Regions from separate parts of the Mesorhizobium sp. M2A.F.Ca.ET.042.01.1.1 genome, predicted to be linked through region 3. Evidence: riboswitches for the same ligand, from Rfam matches in the RefSeq annotation. Region 3 holds a riboswitch; each other region holds the start of a gene.
What was found. Region 3 has a riboswitch for thiamine pyrophosphate ahead of thiB (thiamine ABC transporter substrate binding subunit). Riboswitches for the same ligand answer to the same signal wherever they lie in the genome.
Positions count from the first base shown of each region.

Region 1: it holds a riboswitch for thiamine pyrophosphate, as region 3 does, so the genes downstream of both, thiC (phosphomethylpyrimidine synthase ThiC) here and thiB (thiamine ABC transporter substrate binding subunit) in region 3, are expected to answer to the same signal.
Region 2: it holds a riboswitch for thiamine pyrophosphate, as region 3 does, so the genes downstream of both, EOA23_RS20085 (YkoF family thiamine/hydroxymethylpyrimidine-binding protein) here and thiB (thiamine ABC transporter substrate binding subunit) in region 3, are expected to answer to the same signal.

Region 1 is NZ_RZRX01000045.1:25,544-31,561, reverse strand. It holds gene thiC (phosphomethylpyrimidine synthase ThiC) at 1-1,754, opposite strand, end outside; TPP riboswitch at 1,858-1,974, opposite strand; gene EOA23_RS09610 (hypothetical protein) at 2,096-2,323, opposite strand; gene EOA23_RS37055 (hypothetical protein) at 2,986-3,447, opposite strand; partial or broken gene EOA23_RS36405 (SMC-Scp complex subunit ScpB) at 4,346-4,868, shown strand; gene EOA23_RS09595 (DUF433 domain-containing protein) at 5,402-6,018, shown strand, end outside.
Region 2 is NZ_RZRX01000132.1:8,236-14,253, forward strand. It holds gene EOA23_RS20075 (hypothetical protein) at 55-399, opposite strand; gene EOA23_RS20080 (GSU2403 family nucleotidyltransferase fold protein) at 493-1,581, opposite strand; TPP riboswitch at 1,777-1,889, shown strand; gene EOA23_RS20085 (YkoF family thiamine/hydroxymethylpyrimidine-binding protein) at 1,880-2,488, shown strand; gene EOA23_RS20090 (ABC transporter permease) at 2,739-3,509, shown strand; gene EOA23_RS20095 (ABC transporter ATP-binding protein) at 3,506-4,273, shown strand; gene EOA23_RS20100 (ABC transporter substrate-binding protein) at 4,275-5,288, shown strand; gene EOA23_RS20105 (hypothetical protein) at 5,285-5,542, opposite strand; gene EOA23_RS20110 (DUF2167 domain-containing protein) at 5,667-6,018, opposite strand, start outside.
Region 3 is NZ_RZRX01000213.1:3,915-9,932, forward strand. It holds gene thiQ (thiamine ABC transporter ATP-binding protein) at 1-689, opposite strand, end outside; gene thiP (thiamine/thiamine pyrophosphate ABC transporter permease) at 686-2,302, opposite strand; gene thiB (thiamine ABC transporter substrate binding subunit) at 2,526-3,536, opposite strand; TPP riboswitch at 3,580-3,685, opposite strand; gene EOA23_RS25890 (thiamine diphosphokinase) at 3,816-4,460, shown strand; gene EOA23_RS25895 (ABC-F family ATP-binding cassette domain-containing protein) at 4,471-6,018, shown strand, end outside.

The DNA.
Region 1 (6,018 bases), on a different contig from region 3:
TTTGCCGCCATTGCCGCCATGCCTTCCTTCTGAGCCTCGGCACGGATGTCGTGGGAAATGCGCATGGAGCAGAATTTCGGCCCGCACATCGAACAGAAATGTGCCAGCTTGTGCGCCTCCTTGGGCAAGGTCTGGTCGTGGAAGGACCGTGCGGTTTCGGGGTCGAGCGACAGGTTGAACTGGTCCTCCCAGCGGAACTCGAAGCGCGCGCGCGAAAGGGCATCATCCCTGGTTTTCGCTGCCGGATGGCCCTTCGCCAGATCGGCTGCATGGGCGGCTATCTTGTAAGTGATCACCCCAATCTTGACGTCGTTGCGGTCGGGAAGGCCGAGATGCTCTTTCGGCGTGACGTAGCAAAGCATTGCGGTGCCGAACCAGCCTATCATGGCGGCACCTATCCCTGAGGTGATGTGGTCATAGCCCGGCGCGATGTCGGTCGTCAGCGGCCCCAACGTGTAGAACGGCGCCTCACCGCACACTGCGAGCTGCTTGTCCATGTTCTGCCTGATCTTGTGCATGGGGACATGGCCCGGGCCTTCGATCATCACCTGGCAGTCCTTTGCCCAGGCAATCTTGGTGAGTTCTCCAAGTGTTTCCAGTTCGGCGAATTGCGCCGCGTCGTTCGCATCGGCGATTGAACCGGGACGAAGGCCGTCGCCGAGCGAGAAGGAAACGTCATAGGCTCTGGCGATGTCGCAGATCTCCTCGAAATGCTCGTAGAGGAAGCTCTCCCGGTGATGGTGCAGGCACCATTTGGCCATGATCGAGCCGCCGCGCGAGACGATGCCCGTGACCCGGTCGACGGTCAGCGGTATGTAGTGCAGCCGCACGCCGGCGTGGATGGTGAAATAGTCGACGCCTTGCTCGGCCTGCTCGATCAGCGTGTCGCGATAGACCTCCCAGTTGAGGTCCTCGGCGATGCCGCCGACCTTTTCGAGCGCCTGATAGAGCGGCACCGTGCCGATCGGCACCGGTGCATTGCGCACGATCCAGTCGCGGATGTTGTGGATGTTGCGGCCGGTCGACAGGTCCATCACCGTATCGGCGCCCCAGCGGATCGCCCACACCATCTTTTCGACCTCTTCGGCCATCGACGATGTGACAGCCGAGTTACCGATGTTGGCGTTGATCTTCACCAGGAAATTTCGCCCGATGATCATCGGTTCGCTCTCGGGATGATTGATGTTGGCGGGAATGATTGCGCGTCCGCGCGCCACCTCGTCGCGCACGAATTCGGGTGTGACGAAATCTGGGATCGCCGCGCCGAAGGCTTCGCCGTCGCGTTGCAGCTTGCCGCGCATCACCTCGCGGCCGAGATTCTCGCGGATGGCTACGAACTCCATTTCTGGCGTGATGATGCCGGCGCGCGCATAGGCAAGTTGGGTCACCGCCTTGCCCTGCTTGGCCTTGAGCGGCCGATTGCGTATCGGAAATTCCGGTGTCAGGCGCTCGCCGGTGGCGAATCCATTGTCTTCCGGCCGGACGTGGCGGCCGTCATAGGCTTCGACATCGCAACGCGCCGTGACCCATTCGTGGCGAAGCCGGGCAAGGCCTTTTTCGATGCTGGTTTGGACTGATGGATCGGTGTAGGGGCCGGACGGATCGTAGACGGTGACGGGCGGTTCGCCGGCCGTCGGATGGACGGAAATCTCGCGCATCGGCACCCTGATCTGCGGGTAGAGGACGCCGGGCTTGTGGATTTTCCGCGAGGCGGGCAGTGGTCCCGTCGACACGGCGGGGGTGAGGGCATTCATCGTGAGGCTCCTTTGCTCATGCATTGGAGACCCAGTTCTGTGCCGGAAGGATGAAAAGACGCTTCTGTAGACCTGCTGCAGCAGGACCTCGGGCGTAAACTCCCGCAAAGCGCTTGCACCGTCCCTACGCCAGTATGAACTGGATCAGGTTCAACGGGTCACTGCGCCGCGAAAGCCAGCAGTATCTCAGCCCCTTACCGGGACTCCCCTGGTGAATGCCTCAAGTTGAATGGGCCGGTGCTGCTTTGTCAAGCGCCTTCGGGCGCCTTCGGGCGCCTTCGGCCGGTGGCGACGTCCGGCGGCCGGCCGAGCGGAGAGCTCGCGCATGCATCGGGGACAAGTCACGCCCCGTAGACCAGGGCTGGAATGGCCAAAGTCTCATTCGCTTCGTGAAGGATGGAAAAACTGTATCGGCCATGTGCGTCGAGATCGACCGAGTAGCTCAGGCGGTCACGGATGTGGTTATCCTGGTCGAAGGCGACGATTTGCGGCTTCAGCGAGGTGATTTGCACCACGTCCAGGTAGATGGAGTTGCAGATATGATCTGGTCGTCGGGCTGGCAGGTGCAAGCGGCCGCTCTATTCAGGATGCGGCATCGGCGGCGTTCCCGATACCAATGATATCTTGCGGGCAACTTATGCAATCACCGGCTTCGTAAAACCCGACGGCGGCGGCCGTGTCCTGGCGCTGAGGATGTGCCGCTGTTCCAGCAGAGAAATCGCGTGGGCGCGGAGTTTTCGCTCTGCGAGGAAGAGTTGACGCAATCGTTTAGCTTGCTTGCAGTTCGTAGAGACCCGCCTTTGAAAGCAACTAAGCTATTGCATTGATATGTTGGTGCGCGATCGATCGCTACATAGCCGGCCGCCATTATCCGAGTATTGATCCGCCGGTGTTCGTGTTGCCGTATATGGCAATCCCTGCGAGATCGTCGCGGCCGGATCGGCCGCACCCTCTAGTCATAAAAGGGGAAGCGACCGAGAATTCCGCTGCCGAAAACTTCTCTGGCTTGGCTATGCATGCGGTAGATGAGATCGCCGCCTACCGCGACCTGGTCGAGGAAGGCATCGACGCCCAGTTCGGACAGCCTGGTTATCGCAATGCGTTAGCGGCTCAGACTTGCGGTCTCGAGAGCGGCCTTTGGGGGTCACCTCTTTTTTGTTTCAGAGGTTGGAAGACGGCTGCTCGTTACCCAATAGAAATGGCGACTACGGAACGCGATCGATCGCGGCCATCAGGAAACACCTGTCTTCGGCTCAACCTCGACATGGCGTCCGATCGACCGCAGATATACAGCTATCTCGTCCATGAGATGATCGCGTTCGCCGTAGATCTCAGCAATCCTGCGCAGCTGTGGCTCGACGGACCTCCGTTGCGCCGGCGTCAAATCAGCATCGCCAAAGACATATCCCAAGTTGCCAATCGCGCAAATGTTGCAGCCGGCCTCCACAACTGCTTGCACGAATGCCGGAATGTCTTTTTCTTGCATAGTCTTCATGTCGAACCTCTCGTGAATGGCGTGCTTGCGCGCCCATGCTGCCTTTTCAGCGTGTCCTCTGGGCGGCGCAAGCCTTGAGCGTAATTGTGCCGGGCAACCTCGACTATCCCGTCTGCCACGCTCTTTAGAGTCGGTGGGGTCTGGTGATTGCAGGCTGGGCCACTCAAAAGCCTGCAAGAAGAAAGTCATGGCGACCATTGCTCAAGATCGCGAGGGTGCGTGCAAGACCTTCCGTTGGCAGTCATGCACGCTCACCCAGCAACTGGGTATTGAGCAACTGGGTCTCACGTCGCGGGTCTCGTGTGCTTCACAGCCGAAAATAAGGTACCACCGTGGCTATTCTCAAGTGCAGGCTACCTCTTCAGGACACGGCGGAGTGCCTTCCGACGCACCCCTGGTGCAACGTGCGACCTAACGAGACACATCTCGTTCGCGTTCCCTCGACCTTTCTTCGTATTGCTGCTTGCCCTGCGATTTCAGGCCCTCTGCTAGCTTCTCGGCCGCTCTTTGGCCTGCAATGTCACTATTCAAGATCATATCCGACATCCCTGGATGGTCATAACCGTAATGCGCATGCAGTTTCCCTCACGAGCAGCGCCTATCCGTCGATTAGTTCGTCTTCCGGAACCCGAAGCCCTTTTTATCCGGCGTACCTATCCACCATTCAACCGGTATACCTTTCCCAACTTTGGCGGACCATTTACCTCAGGCATGATCATCTCGCGTGACATTTTTTTTTGGCGCCATCATCGCACGTGGCATTTTCTAAAAACCAAGACGTGTCAATTTGTAAAATCAAGGATGCGGCCGCGCCCGTTGCGAGGATTTGCAGGTAGCTCTTCAGCCCCAACACGATGTGTGAGGCGGCGGTGGAAAAGGCAACCGACGGCGTCGACGCGTCCTTTGATGATCGCAAGCGATATGCTTCGTCGCGAGCCCAGATTGCGGTCTCGGGCACAAGGCGAGATCACAGTTCTGCGATCTGTGGTAACGCGAGCCCGCAAAGCGCCGCTGCGGCCACCGCTTTTGGAATCTGGACGAGATTCGTCGTCGTCTGAGATCAGTTGATCGAGCAGTTCGCGCGCGCGGGACGCGCTTGCGGTGCAGTCTCTCCCGCGAGCTCGCCCGTGACCTTCTCATCGACGACATCCGAGAGCTGCGCGGACGGCCCTATGACCTCGTCGCTGTCGCCGGCGGCTGGAAGCACCTGACACGGCCGGCCTATGCCGATGCCATCCGCGCCTGCGGAAGCAGCGGGCGTGCCGTGGACCTGACGTGGTCGGACGTGCTGATGCTGATGTGCATCGGCACTTCCAGCCGATTACCCGCGCCGAATTGTCGTCGGTTTTCGGGAAGTAATCAGTCGCGACCTGATCGGCCATCTGCGGCACCGGCCTGATCGCGTCGAACCCGCGCAGTCCGACGCCCGGCGCTCCCTACACCTATGTGACGACAAAAGCGTCCTGCTCGAGTTCGGCCTCGACACGCTTCGCGATCTCCCGGACTGCGAGGCGCTCGAGGATGCCGGGCTGCTGAGCAGAGATGAGCTGCTTGCTGGTGAAATTATGCCAGAGTTGGCTAGTGGCCATGAGGATGCGGGTTTGGATACGGAGGAATAGCTTGGCGCTGCAGACGCTGTGGCCACCGGGCTTGCGAGTGCTTCCAGCTTTCCATAGCGAATCTAGCGCGCCCAAGGGCGTCCGAAATTTGTAGGCAAATTTCGGACATGGACACGGTCAGCGACGTCAAGCAGGCAGCGGTATGCGGCCTCTGCACCGCTGTCGCCCAAAAATTCGTGGCCATGGGCAAGCCCCACTTGAGACCCCCAGAGAGAACGCTCGTGAGCGATGGAAACGGTTTTGGTCCAAAGCTTGATACAGATGGCCTGCAGATGGGTGTAGGGTTTCAAAGCGCTCGAAGACGCGCCTTCGCAGAGTTAAAAGTCCGCGACGAACTCGTGTGTCGTTTGTCGCCAACTGCAAATTCGATAGTTAGCGCAATTATACTGCGCCGAGTCTGCCATCTCGAGCCCCAAGGGTTTGTGAGGCCTCTCGGCTCACCACCGCCTTTGCTAACCGCCGTGATTCCAAAGACGCGTGCCTTTACGGAGGGGGTCAAACGGCCTATATTATTCTTTATAAGGAGAAGAATAATGGGCACACTTGCTCGCATCTACACCCCCGCAGAGGCAGCCGCCGTCAGCGGGATAGGAATCAAGGCCGTGCACAATGCGATCGACAAACGCATTGTCGATACTGTGCCAAGCACTGCTCGGCGCATCGGTGGGGTCGTCCGACGGGCATTGACCGGCGAGGATTTGCTGCGGCTCAAGCTTTGGTATGGCGTGGGTGCGACATTGCCCGCTGATCGTCGCTACCGCCTGTTCGAGGAAATCAAAGCTGCCCCAAGGGCCAAGACCGTAAGGGCCGACGACCTGCTGATCGTCGACGTCGCCGAGGCACGTAAACAGCTCAAAGCGCGCATCGTGGATCTTGATGAAGCGGAGGCCGCCATCGGCCGCGTTAAAGGGGTGATGGGCGGAGAGCCTGTCTTCAAAGGAACCCGCATCCCTGTTCGTATGATCACGACGATGCTAGCGCAGGGCGCAGATGAAGCGGAGGTTCTGGAGGGATATCCGAAGCTAACGCCGCGCGTGATTGAGCTCGCCAGAATGTGGGTCGCCGCGCACCCGGTTCGTGGGCGGCCTAAGAAGCTGGTCGAGCAGGGCGTGAAAATAAAGTCGTCGAAGCGCGTGGTTTTGAAGGGCGA
Region 2 (6,018 bases), on a different contig from region 3:
TGAAGGGTCCGCGGCGCGGGCGTCTTCGGTCCCCGCACGGGAAGAGGGAAGCCCTCACCAGGCATCGCTCGACCGGGCGAACCTTACCCCCGCGGCGATCATCGCGCTTTCGCACTCGCTGATCAGCCTGAGGTTTCGCAGATACCGCGCCATCGTCTCCGGCAGCCAGGCGGCGCAGGCCTCCGCATAGGCGCGGCCGTGCACAAGCGCGCCGGTCGACAGCCGCTCGTCCTTCTCGGCGATCACCTTCAGATATTGCCGGATGAAGCGGATGTCGTCGGCGATGTCTTGGCTCGCCATGCGCCAGGCGCCGGCGAGGCGCTCGCGCTCGGCGAGCGGCAGTGGCGACAGCAAAGGGCGGGAGAGATCGGCAAAAGCGGCATGGTTCGCGGTGTTCAAGCAGATTCCCTCAAAGGAGATATCGTACTTTATGTACTAAATCCGGTCAAGCGAGGTTCGTACAATTTGAACGATGTGCCGTCTTGAGGTAGATCAGGCGATCCGCGTCGGAAAGCCTTCGAGCTGCACGCCGACTTCGCCATGCGCTCGCCCCAAGATCGACTGGATCATCTCATGCCTGTCCGGCTTCAGCAGGCTCAAGCCTTTCCGCAACGCATCCCGCCAGGCATCGCCGCGCTCCCATGCTTCCGCGAAAGCCAGTGCAAGGTCATCCTGTCGGCGCGTCGTATCCAGCGCCTCGACCAGCAGGCCCACTTGATGGAGGTCCTTCTCCCGCTTCGCCGCCGCGCCTCGCTCGCGGCGCGTCGCCACGATCAGCTTGTGGACGGCGAAGCGTTCGGGCGAGGGGACAAGCACCGGCACGCCGGAGCGGTGCAGCAGCACCGTCCTCACCGGATCGCGGATCAGGAAATCGAGGAAGCGCAGCGGCTGCGCCGAGGCGCCGCCGAGCGAAGGCATCAAGCTGGCGCGATCGGCATGCTCGTCGCTGCCGCGGTTGGGGGTGAGGAACTCGATCCGGTAGCGCGAGGCGTTCTCGTACTGCGTGGTGCGGCCGGCATCAGTCCGGTGCGGGATTTCGCGAAACGTCGGGTCGACGGCCCTCAGCACGTCGATGACCGGCGGCATGCTGTCTTCCACTTCGGCCGAAACGGAATGGAACTGTGCGAAATCGGCATCGCCTGTCTGCAGCGCGGCACCCGGCAATCGCACCCCGAGATGCCCGGCATAGGTCTGGAAAGCGACGGTGCCCACCAGCACCGCGCGCAGCCGGAAGAGCCCCGCCTTCTCCAGCGCCTCGACGACATCGCCGGTGAAGGTCTCGGGTGCGGTCAGGCCGGCATCGCGGACAAGCGTGGAGACCAGCTTGCGGCGGCTCCTGAGATCGCCCTTGATCTCCCTGAAGGCCGCAACCCGACTGGCGATCTCGGGATCCTCGGCCGGACCGACGTAACGCCTCTTTTTCTCGGGGCGGGTTTCCTCGAAATACCAGTAGTCGCGGCCCTTCACCGGCACGCGCACGAAATTGCCCGCCGTCGAGAAATCCGTCTCGAAGGAAGCATCGAGGCTGCGCTGCACCAACTCGGCGTAGAGGGTGCGGTAGGCGAGGTCGATGGTCTTCATGGGCGCTGCTATTGTGCGTTATAAGATTCCTGCAATTTTCTTATAACTGCGCCACCAGTCGATTGCAAGTTCGTTATAAGAAATTCGTGAAAATCTTATAACCACCGGCATCTCCCCTAGGGGGAGATGAGACTCGTGGCCCAACTGGCGTCGCAAAAAACCGCTTTCCCAACCCGGCAAACAGTGCTTTAACGCGCTCATCCACAGGGGTGCTCCGTACGGTCGGGGCTGAGATGGTGGCGGCAAGCCTCCGGACCCTAAAGCTGATCTGGATAATACCAGCGGAGCGAGGCGGGCCATGTTTTCCGGCGCACAGATTTCCCTTTATCCCCTGGCCGACGATTTCGTCGGCGTCATCCTCGGCGCGTTGGGCGCGCTCGATCCTTACCGCGACAGGCTCAGCATCGAGACCGACGACATCTCGACGCTGCTGGTCGGGCCGCCCGAAGTGCTGTTCCCGGCGATGCGCGACCTCTTCGTGGCGGCGGCCAAAAGCGGCAAGCATTGCGTGCTGTCGGCCGCCCTCTCGCGCGGCTGCCCCGGCGAGCCGGACGATCCGATCTGCCGTTCCGACGAGATCGGCGGCCCGGCGGTCCCGCTCGACGAGCGCAAACGCGCGGCGCTCGGCGCCGTGCGGTCGACGCCCTCGACCGACCAGCCGGTGGCGGCGCAATTCTCGCTCTATGTGATGGGCACGGGCGATCACATGGACGAGATCTATGGCTGCATCGACTTCCTGAAACAGTCCGGCGTGTTCGACCGTTCAAAGAACTTCTGCACCAGGCTGCGCGGCGATGCCGGCGCGGTGTTCGCCACGCTCAACGAAGCCTTCTGCCGCTTCGGACCCGGCGCGGGGCACGTGACCCTCGACATCACGATTTCGGCCAACAGCCCGACGGCGGTTTGAGCTCCTCGCGGCTCGAGCGTCGTTCGTCGAGGAGAGTGTCGTGGCTATTGGCGAAAGCATCGGTGCCGGCGAATCTCCCCCCTCGAGGGGGAGATGCCCGGCAGGGCAGAAGGGGTCCCAGCGCGTAGAGCGCCTACGTCCTCTGCGAAGCAAGATGAGGTTGGCGCTCTACGTGAGACGACCCCCTCTGGCCTGCCGGCCATCTCCCCCGCAAGGGGGGAGATCAGCCCTCACGTCCGCCTTCGCCAAAATCGCTCCCGCCGCCCTCGCATTCGCCCTGCTCCTCCTCGCCTGGGAGCTCTATGCCCGTCTCGGCGGCATCGCGCCCACCGTGCTTCCGGCGCCCTCGCGCGTGCTGGCGCAGGCCTGGGATAACCGCGCGGCGCTTGCCGAAAACACGCTTCCCACCATCCGCGCCACGCTTGCCGGCTTCGCCTGCTCGCTCGTCGCCGCCTTCACGCTTTCGGCGCTGGTCGATTTCTTGGCCCCCCTGCGCCGCGCGCTGTTTCCGCTGCTGATCGCCAGCCAGACCTTGCCGCTGGTGGCGATCGCGCCGCTGGTGGTCTTGTGGTTCGGCTTCGGCCTCTTGCCGAAGATCCTACTGGTCGCGCTGGTCACCTTCTTCCCGATGATGGTGGCGCTGGTCGAAGGCTATGCCGCGACAAGCGCCGAAATCAGCCAGATGCTTGCCGCCATGGGGGCAAGGCGCTGGCGCATATTCTGGCTGGCGCGGCTGCCGTCGGCGCTGCCCTATTTCTTCGCCGGATTGCGCATCTCCATCACCTATGCGGTGGTCGGCGCGATCTTCGCCGAATATGCGGGCGCCGCGAAGGGGCTGGGCATCTACATGCTCAGCGCCAAGAACAACTTTCGGCCCGACCTCGTGCTTGCCGCCGTTGCCGTTAGCTCGGTGCTGACGCTGGCGCTGTTTGGTCTGGCCGTGCTCGTCCAGCGTTTCGCCATGCCCTGGGAGAGGGCCGGGCGCGTCCGCAAGGCCGAACCCTCCGGGCACCGGCCATGACGCGGCTCGAGCTTCGCGACGTGCGAAAAAGCTTCGGCGCGCTCGAGGTTCTGGCCGGCGTTTCGCTCGATGTCGGCGCGGGCGAGTTCGTGTCGATCCTCGGCCCCTCCGGCGCCGGCAAGTCGACGCTGTTCCAGCTCCTCACAGGCGCGATCCGGGGCGAGGGCGAGATGCGCTTCGACGGCGCGCCGCTCCATGGCGCCCGCTTCGCCTTCATGCCGCAACGCGACGCGCTGATGCCGTGGCGGCGCGTCATCGACAACGCCACGCTGGGGCTCGAAGTGCAGGGCATGAAGCGCCGGGCCGCGCGCGAGCGCGTGGCGCCCTTGTTCGCCGAATTCGGCCTTGCCGGCTTCGAGCGCGCCTGGCCGGCCGAGCTGTCGGGCGGCATGCGCCAGCGCGCGGCGCTGCTGCGCACCGTGGTGCAGCAGCGCGACATGCTTTTGCTCGACGAGCCGTTCGGCGCGCTCGATGCGCTGACCCGGGCGGCCATGCAGCGCTGGCTCGAAGGCATGTGGCGAAGCCACCGCTGGACGGCGTTGCTGATCACCCATGACGTGCGCGAGGCGGTGCTTCTGTCCGACCGCATCTATGTGCTTTCGGCGCGGCCCGCGCGCGTGGTGCGTGAGGTGTCGGTGCCGCTGCCGCGTCCGCGCACCGAAAGCGCCGCGCTCGCCCGCGAGGCGGCCGCGATCGAGGCCGGCATCCTCGACACGCTGCTTGGACAGCCGCCCCCAATTCCCGACCATCCGATGGAGAAATGAAATGACCGACTTCACCCGCCGGCAGGCGCTGTTCCTGGCCGCCAGCCTGCCATTTGCCGGGGCCGTCACGCAGGCCCGGGCCGCCGCGCAAAAAATCACCGTCGCGCTCGACTGGACCGTCAACACCAACCACATCGGCCTGTTCGTCGCCCGCGACAAGGGCTTTTACCGCGACGCGGGGCTGGACGTCGAAATCCTGCCCTATGGCGACACCGGCTCGGGCACGCTGGTGGCCAACCGCGTCGCCGATTTCGGCATTTCGGGTTCGCTCGGCCTGTTCACGCAGAAGGGCGCCGGCGCCGACCTGAAGGCCATCTATGCCGTCGTCCAGTCGGAGACCGGCCGCGTCGTCTTCAATGCCGACCGCGCCGCCATCAAAAGCCCGAAGAATCTCGACGGCCTGACCTATGGCGGCTTCGGCAGCGCCTGGGAGAACGCGCTGTTGCAGACCATCATCCGCCATGACGGCGGCAAGGGCGATTTTTCCACCGTGACGCTGGGCACCTCGGCCTACGAGGCGCTGGCCAATGGCGCGGTCGATTTCACGCTCGAAGTCTCGACCTGGGAAGGCGTCGAGGCCGAGCTGAAGGGCTTGAAGCAGCGCAGCTTCCGCTACGCCGATTACGGCGTGCCGGACGAGCACACGACGCTGATCGTTTCCAGCAACGCCTACCTAGCCGCCAATCCCAAGGCTGCCGCCGCCTTCGTCCAGGCGACACGGGCCGGCTACGCCTTCGCCGTCGACCACGCGAAGGAGGCGGGCGAGCTGCTGGTCGCCGCCAACAAGGACACGCTGACCAACCCGGCGCTGATCGATGCCTCGCTGAAGGCGCTGAATGACGGCCATTTCCTGAAAAGCGCCAACGGCGCCATCGGCACGATGGACAAGGCCAAGATGGAAGCGATGGGCGGGTATCTGTTTGCCGCGGGGATATTGCTCGATGGCAACGGCAAGGCGCTGAAGGAGAAGCCCGATCTGGGCGCGTATTTCACGAATGAGTTTCTGGGCGCTTAGAAGAGATAGCGACCAAACATAAACGCAATCGCGGTTGCAGATGACAGGATGAGAACGCTTGCGACGAGCAGGCCGAACTTGAGCAATGGGGTTTTGTGGCGGTAGGCCCGCCAGGGGGTCCGCGCAGTTGAGGTCTGCAGACAGTAATGCGTTAAGAGCAAGGCAGCTTCCCAGCCAGTCGCCAGAATAAAGATCCATAGCCAGGACGCCTTGCCAAGGCCAAAGGTAATCGCCCTGATGAGGACAAGGGTCAAGATCACCAACGAGAGCACGCGACCCAGACGATTGCGCCACCGTGCTGGTCCACGTCGGCGAATGGCGACTGACCGACTGGGAGCCGCTGGTGCAGTCTCAGAAGTGGAAGACATTAGACACCAATCAGCTGTCAGCCTTCTTCCTGTTGAACAGCCGTCTCAGCCACACCAGCGGCAGCAGCAGGAGGAAGGCGCCTTTCTTCAGCACAACCAAGGCGAGGGCGATCAGCCCGGCGCCGGCGGCCTTGCCGTATTTGACGCCGAGCATCGTCGCCAGCACGCCGAGCGCGCCGTAGCCCGCCACCTTGTCGCCGCTGGAGAATTCGAAATAGGAAGAGCCTGCCTGTGGCTTGTAGGCGGCGGCCGATGCTTCGACGATCTTCTGCACCGCATCGCTGGTGATGTTGCCATTCACCGGCACGATCTTCATTGGGACATAGCCCTGCCGATCGAAGACCGAAACCGAGATGTTGATC
Region 3 (6,018 bases):
TCGTCAGCCGGCCCGGTGGCCGCGATCCTGCCCTCATCGAGAAATGCCACGTCCTGGCCGATGCGGCGCGCATCTTCCGGCTGATGGGTGACGAACAGCACCGTCATCTTGCGCTCGGCATGGATGCCGGCGAGAAGGTCGAGCATGTCCTCGCGCAGCGCCGGGCCGAGCGACGCGAAAGGTTCGTCGAGCAGCAATACGGGCCGGTCACGCAGCAGCACCCGCGCCAGCGCGACGCGCTGCCGCTCGCCGCCTGAGAGCTCGCGCGGCAGCCGCTTTTCCTTGCCGGCCAGGCCAACCCGCGCCAGCGCCTCGGCGACGGCGGCGCGATCGCCATCGCCGAGCTTCAGCGACGGCGAGCGGCCGAGCCCGACATTGGCCTCGACCGTAAGATGCGCGAACAGATTGTTTTCCTGGAACACCATCGACACCGGTCGCGCCGAGGGCGGCGTGGCGCCGATCTTGATGCCGCCGATCAGCACCTTGCCGCTATCGGGTATTTCGAAGCCGGCTATCAGATTGAGCAGCGTCGATTTGCCGGAGCCGCTCGGCCCCATGATGGCGGTGATCCTGCCCGCCGCGAACTCGGCATTGAAGCGGAAGGACGATTCGCCATAGCTGAACGACACGTCTTCGAGTGTGACGGTCAGCGCCTTCCCTGCCGCGATGCTGTTGTCCGTCGATGTCATGCCCTTGCTTCCCGACCCAGCCAATCGGCGACGACGACCAGCATCAGGCAAACCAGGCCGAGCAGCAAGGCGAGCCCCGCCGCGTCGGCGGTCCGGTAGCTGCCCATGCGCGCGAGCAGAAGATAGGGCAAGGTCTGCACGGAATCGCTGCCGAACAGCGCGATCACGCCGAGATCGCCGAGCGACAGCGCCATGGCAAAGGCGAAGCCGGTGGCCAAGGGCCGCCTGAGCGACGGCCAGTCGATCAGGCTGAGCCGGGTCCAGCCGGATATGCCGAGCGCCAGGCAAACCCGCTCATGGCGTTCGCTCGCCGCGTCATAGGCTGGGCGAATGGCACGGATGGCGAAGGGCATCGCCATCACCGCGTTGACGGCGACGACCATCACCGGCGCGACGGCAAAGACATCGGTGATGTTGCGCAGCGCCAGGAACCAGCCGGCACCAAGCACGATCGGCGGCACGACGAGCACGAAGCCGGCGCCGGTGTCGGCGGCATGCTCGAGCAGCGACATGGCGCTGCCGGCACGGCGACGCAAAGCCAATGCGCGCCGTGCCGCGATCAATGACAGCGACAGCGACACGCTGAGCAGCGCCGCGATCAAGGCAAGGCCGGCGCTGGTGAGCGTCGCGCGGCGCACCGCTTCCTCGCCCGCCAATCGGCCGAGATCGGCCTGAAGGCCCGAAACCACCGTCGCCGCCATCGGTCCGGCGACGAACAGCAGGGCGAGCGCGATGAGGCCGGCATTTAGAGCGCTCTCCATCCGGCCCGCCGAAAGATAGCGGCGCGGCGCCACCGGCAGATTGGCGTCGCCGACCGTGTTGGCGCCAAGCCGCGTGAGCGCTGCGACCACGACGAAGGTGAGCGCGATCTGCAGCAGCGTCAGCACCACCGCGCGGGCCGGATCGAAATCGAAGCGCAGAGCCTGGTAGATGGCGACCTCGAGCGTTGTCGCCGCTGGACCGCCGCCCAGCGTCAGCACGATGGTGAAGGACGTGATGCAGAGCATGAAGACCAGCCCGGCGACGCCCGGCATGGCCGCGCGCAGCACTGGCCATTCGAGCAGCCGGAAGGCCGGCCGGGCGCTCATGCCGAGCTGGCTCGCCAGCCGCCACTGGTCGGCGGGAATGGTGCCCAGCGCCTCGAGGAACAAGCGCGTCGCCAGAGGCAGGGTGAAGAAGACATGCGCGACCAGGATGCCGGAAAGGCCATAGATGCCGGGCCACTCTCCGCCGCCGAGCCCGGCGAAGACGCCGGCAAAGTACCCGGCGCGGCCGTAGAGCGCCAATATGCCTAGCGCGGCGACGATCGCGGGCAACGCCAGCGGGACGGTGAACAGCTGCAGAATCAGGCGGCGACCTGGGAAGTGCGGATGCCTTGAAAGCGCGCGCGCCACCAGGAGCGCCGGCGCGACCGAGAGCAGCGTCGAGAGGGCCGCCTGCCACAGCGTGAAGCGGGCGACGCGCAGGAGGTAGCCGTCGAAGGCGGCGGCAGCGCCGGAGAAGTCGTGCGCGCCTTCGAGGATGAGGCCAGCGAAGGCGCCGCCGATGAGCGCGGCGATGGCCGCCAGAGCGATGACGCCGGCGGAGACGCGGGAGTCACGCGCGGGGTGCACCCGGCACCATGCAGGCTTCAGCTAGGCAACGCCGCGTGCCTTCGCGCCCCCCCCTGTCCTGCCGGACATCTCCCCCTCTAGGGGGGAGATTGGCAGTGTCGACGCCCCGCTCGATCCTGCAACGTCGGAGATTGGCGAAAGCCGGCGTGACAGCCGATCTCCCCCCTTGAGGGGGAGATGTCCGGCAGGACAGAGAGGGGGGCCTTGGCGCAAGCATCGCAGCCTACTTGCTCATCACCGCCAGCCACTCATCCACCCAGGCCTTGCGGTTGGCCGCGACCTCCGCCGGGCTGAACAGCAGGGTCTTGGTCGGCTTGACCAGTTTGTCGAAGGCCGGGTTGAGCGGCTTGTCGGTCTTGCCGGCCGGGAACATCCAGTTGGTTTCCGGGATGACGTCCTGGAATTTCGGTCCGGTCATGAAGGCGATGAATTTTTGCGCCAGCGGGTTCTTGGCACCCGTCGTGGTGATGCCGGCGACCTCGATTTGCAGGTACTCGCCTTCCTCGAAGGACGCCGCCTGGTAACGTTCGGTGTTCTCGGCCACCATATGGTAGGCCGGCGAGGTGGTGTAGGAGAGCACCATCGGCGCCTCACCCTTGGTGAACAGGCCATAAGCCTCGCTCCAGCCCGGCGTCACGGTCAGCACTTTCGGCTTGAGCTTGGCCCAGGCCTCCGGCGCCTTGTCGCCATAGACGGACTTCACCCACAAGAGCAGCCCGAGGCCGGGCGTCGAGGTGCGCGGATCCTGGATGACGATCTTGTCGGTGCCGCTGCCTTCCACCAGGTCCTTGAGGCTCTTCGGCGGGACTTTTAGCTTCTGCGTGTCATAGACGACGGCGAAGTAGCCGTAGTCGAACGGCACGAAAGTGTCGTCGCTCCAGCCGCCCGGCACGTTGATGCCCGAGACGTCGCCATGCGGCGCGAACAGGCCGCTCGCCTTGGCGTCCGCGGTCAGGTTGGTGTCGAGGCCGAGCACGATGTCGGCCTTGGTGCCGGCGCCTTCCAGTTTGACGCGGTTGAGCAGGGCGACGCCGTCGGCCACCGAGACGAATTCGAGGTCGCAGCCGCACTCGGCTTCGAATTCCTTCTTCACCGCCGGGCCAGGCCCCCAATCGGCGGTGAAGCTTTCATAGGTGTAGACGGTGAGCTTGTCCTTCGCGGCGGCGGGCACAACGCCAGCCAGAAGCGATAAAAGACCGGTTGCGAGAATAAGCTTGGACAGTATCGCGCGCATCGGCGCCTCCTTCGTTCGAGTGACAAGGAATTGAGGCGCCGGATGGTCCGAAACGTCTAATCCCTCCGCCGGTACAAACCGGATCAGGTTCAGCGGGTTGGCTTGCTTGCCTCTCAGCCGGATAATGTCCGGCACCCCGTTAGAGCGCCTCGACAGATAGGCCCGGCCGAAGCGGCGCGCAAGCGGAAGTTTGCCGAGCAGCTAATGTTCCGGGGCAGGAACCGAAGCGCGACGCATCCGGCTTCCGTTTCACTTGGAGGGCTGGTAAGGGCGACGGCCATGGGCACATTCACCATCCTGCTGGGCGGCGAGCTTATCCGCACGCCCCGGCTCGAACGCCAGATCGCTGGTTCGCGCGTCATCGCCGCCGATGCCGGCATTGGCCATGCGCGCACGCTTGGTCTCATGCCGGAACTCTGGGTCGGCGATTTCGACTCGGTGCCGGCCAACCTGCCCGAAGATCTGGCCTCCGTCCCACGAAAAATCTTCCCGGCCGAGAAGGACATGACCGATGGCGAGCTCGCCATAGCGGAAGCGCTCCAGCGCGGCGCCACCAGCCTCGTGCTTGCTGGCGCCTTCGGCGGCAAACGCGCCGACCATGCCTCCCTGCATCTGGCGCTCGCCGTGCGGCTGGCAGAAGCGGGCACGACCGTGTTGCTGACGAGCGGCGCGCAGGAAGGCGTTCCCATCCTGCCTGGCAAAGCCAGTTTCGACTATGCGGACAGCACCCTGTTTTCGGTGCTCGGCTTCTCCGACCTGTTCGGCCTGACGGTTACCGGCGCCAAATGGCCGCTCGACCGCGTCGAGGTGACGTTCGGCTCCTCGCTCACTATATCAAACGAGGTCAAAGGGCAGCTTGGCATCGCATTGGAGCGCGGCCGGGCGCTGCTTCTGGCCCACCCCTATCCTCTTCCCGAAAGCTGACATTCCAGACATGGCGCCGCCACTTCTCAACCTCGACGGCATTAGACTGACCTTCGGCGGCACCCCGCTGCTCGACGGCGCGGCGCTCAGCGCATCCGCCGGCGAGAAGATTGCGCTGGTCGGTCGCAACGGCTCGGGTAAGTCGACCCTGCTCAAGATCGCCGCCGGCATGATCGAGCCGCAGGACGGCGAAGTGTTCCGCCAACCCTCGGCGACCGTTCGTTATCTGCCGCAGATGCCGGATATGGACGGCTTCGCTACCGTGCGCGCCTATGTCGAAGCCGGCCTCGGCCCGGCCGACGATCCGCATCGCGCCACCTATCTGATGGAGCATCTCGGCCTCACCGGAGAGGAGAAGCCGGGCGACCTCTCCGGCGGCGAGGCGCGGCGCGCCGCGCTTGCGCGCGTCATGGCGCCGGAGCCCGACATCCTTCTGCTCGACGAGCCCACCAACCATCTCGACCTTTCCGTGATCGAATGGCTGGAAGAGGAGCTTGCCCGCACCTCTTCGGCGGTGATCCTGATCTCGCACGACCGCCGCTTTCTCGAGCGCGTCACCCGCGCTACCGTCTGGCTCGATCGCGGCCAGACGCGGCGGCTGGACAAGGGCTTTGCCCATTTCGAGGAATGGCGCGACCAGGTGCTCGAGGAGGAAGAGCGGGAGCAGCACAAGCTCGGCCGCCAGATCGTGCGCGAGGAGCATTGGCTGCGCTATGGCGTGACCGCCAGGCGCAAGCGCAACATGCGCCGCCTCGGCGAATTGCAGACGATGCGCCAGCGTTTCCGCAGCCATCGCGGCGCCGAAGGCACCGCCACCATGGTGGCGAGCGACGCCGCCGAATCCGGCAAGCTGGTGATCGAGGCCAAGGGCATCGACAAGAGCTTTGGCGACCTTACCGTGGTCAAGGGTTTCTCGACCCGAATCCAGCGCGGCGACCGCGTCGGCCTGGTCGGCCCCAACGGAGCCGGCAAGACGACGCTTTTGAAGATGCTGACCGGCGAGCTCGCGCCGGATGCCGGCAGCGTGCGGCTCGGCGTCAACCTGGAGATCGCCACACTCGACCAGAAGCGCGAGGCCGTCGACCCGGCCGAGACCCTGGCGCATTACCTTACCGATGGGCGCGGCGAGAACCTGCTGGTCAATGGCGAGCAGCGCCACGTCGTCTCCTACATGAAGGATTTCCTGTTCAAGCCGGAGCAGGCGCGCACGCCGGTGCGCGAGCTTTCCGGCGGCGAGCGCGCGCGCCTTCTTCTGGCCCGCGTGCTGGCGCGCCCGGCGAATCTTCTGGTGCTCGACGAGCCGACCAACGACCTCGACATGGAGACGCTGGAGTTGCTGCAGGAGCTGGTCGCGGGCTTTGCCGGAACTGTCATCCTGGTCAGCCACGACCGCGATTTCCTCGACCGCACCGTCACCAGCGTGATCGCGCCGGAGGGCAACGGCCGCTGGATCGAATATGCCGGCGGCTATTCAGACATGCTGGCGCAGCGCGGCGGCTCGAAGCTGGAAGACCGCAAGGCCAGGTCTAAGGCCGAGACCGCCGAGGCTTCGCCGAAA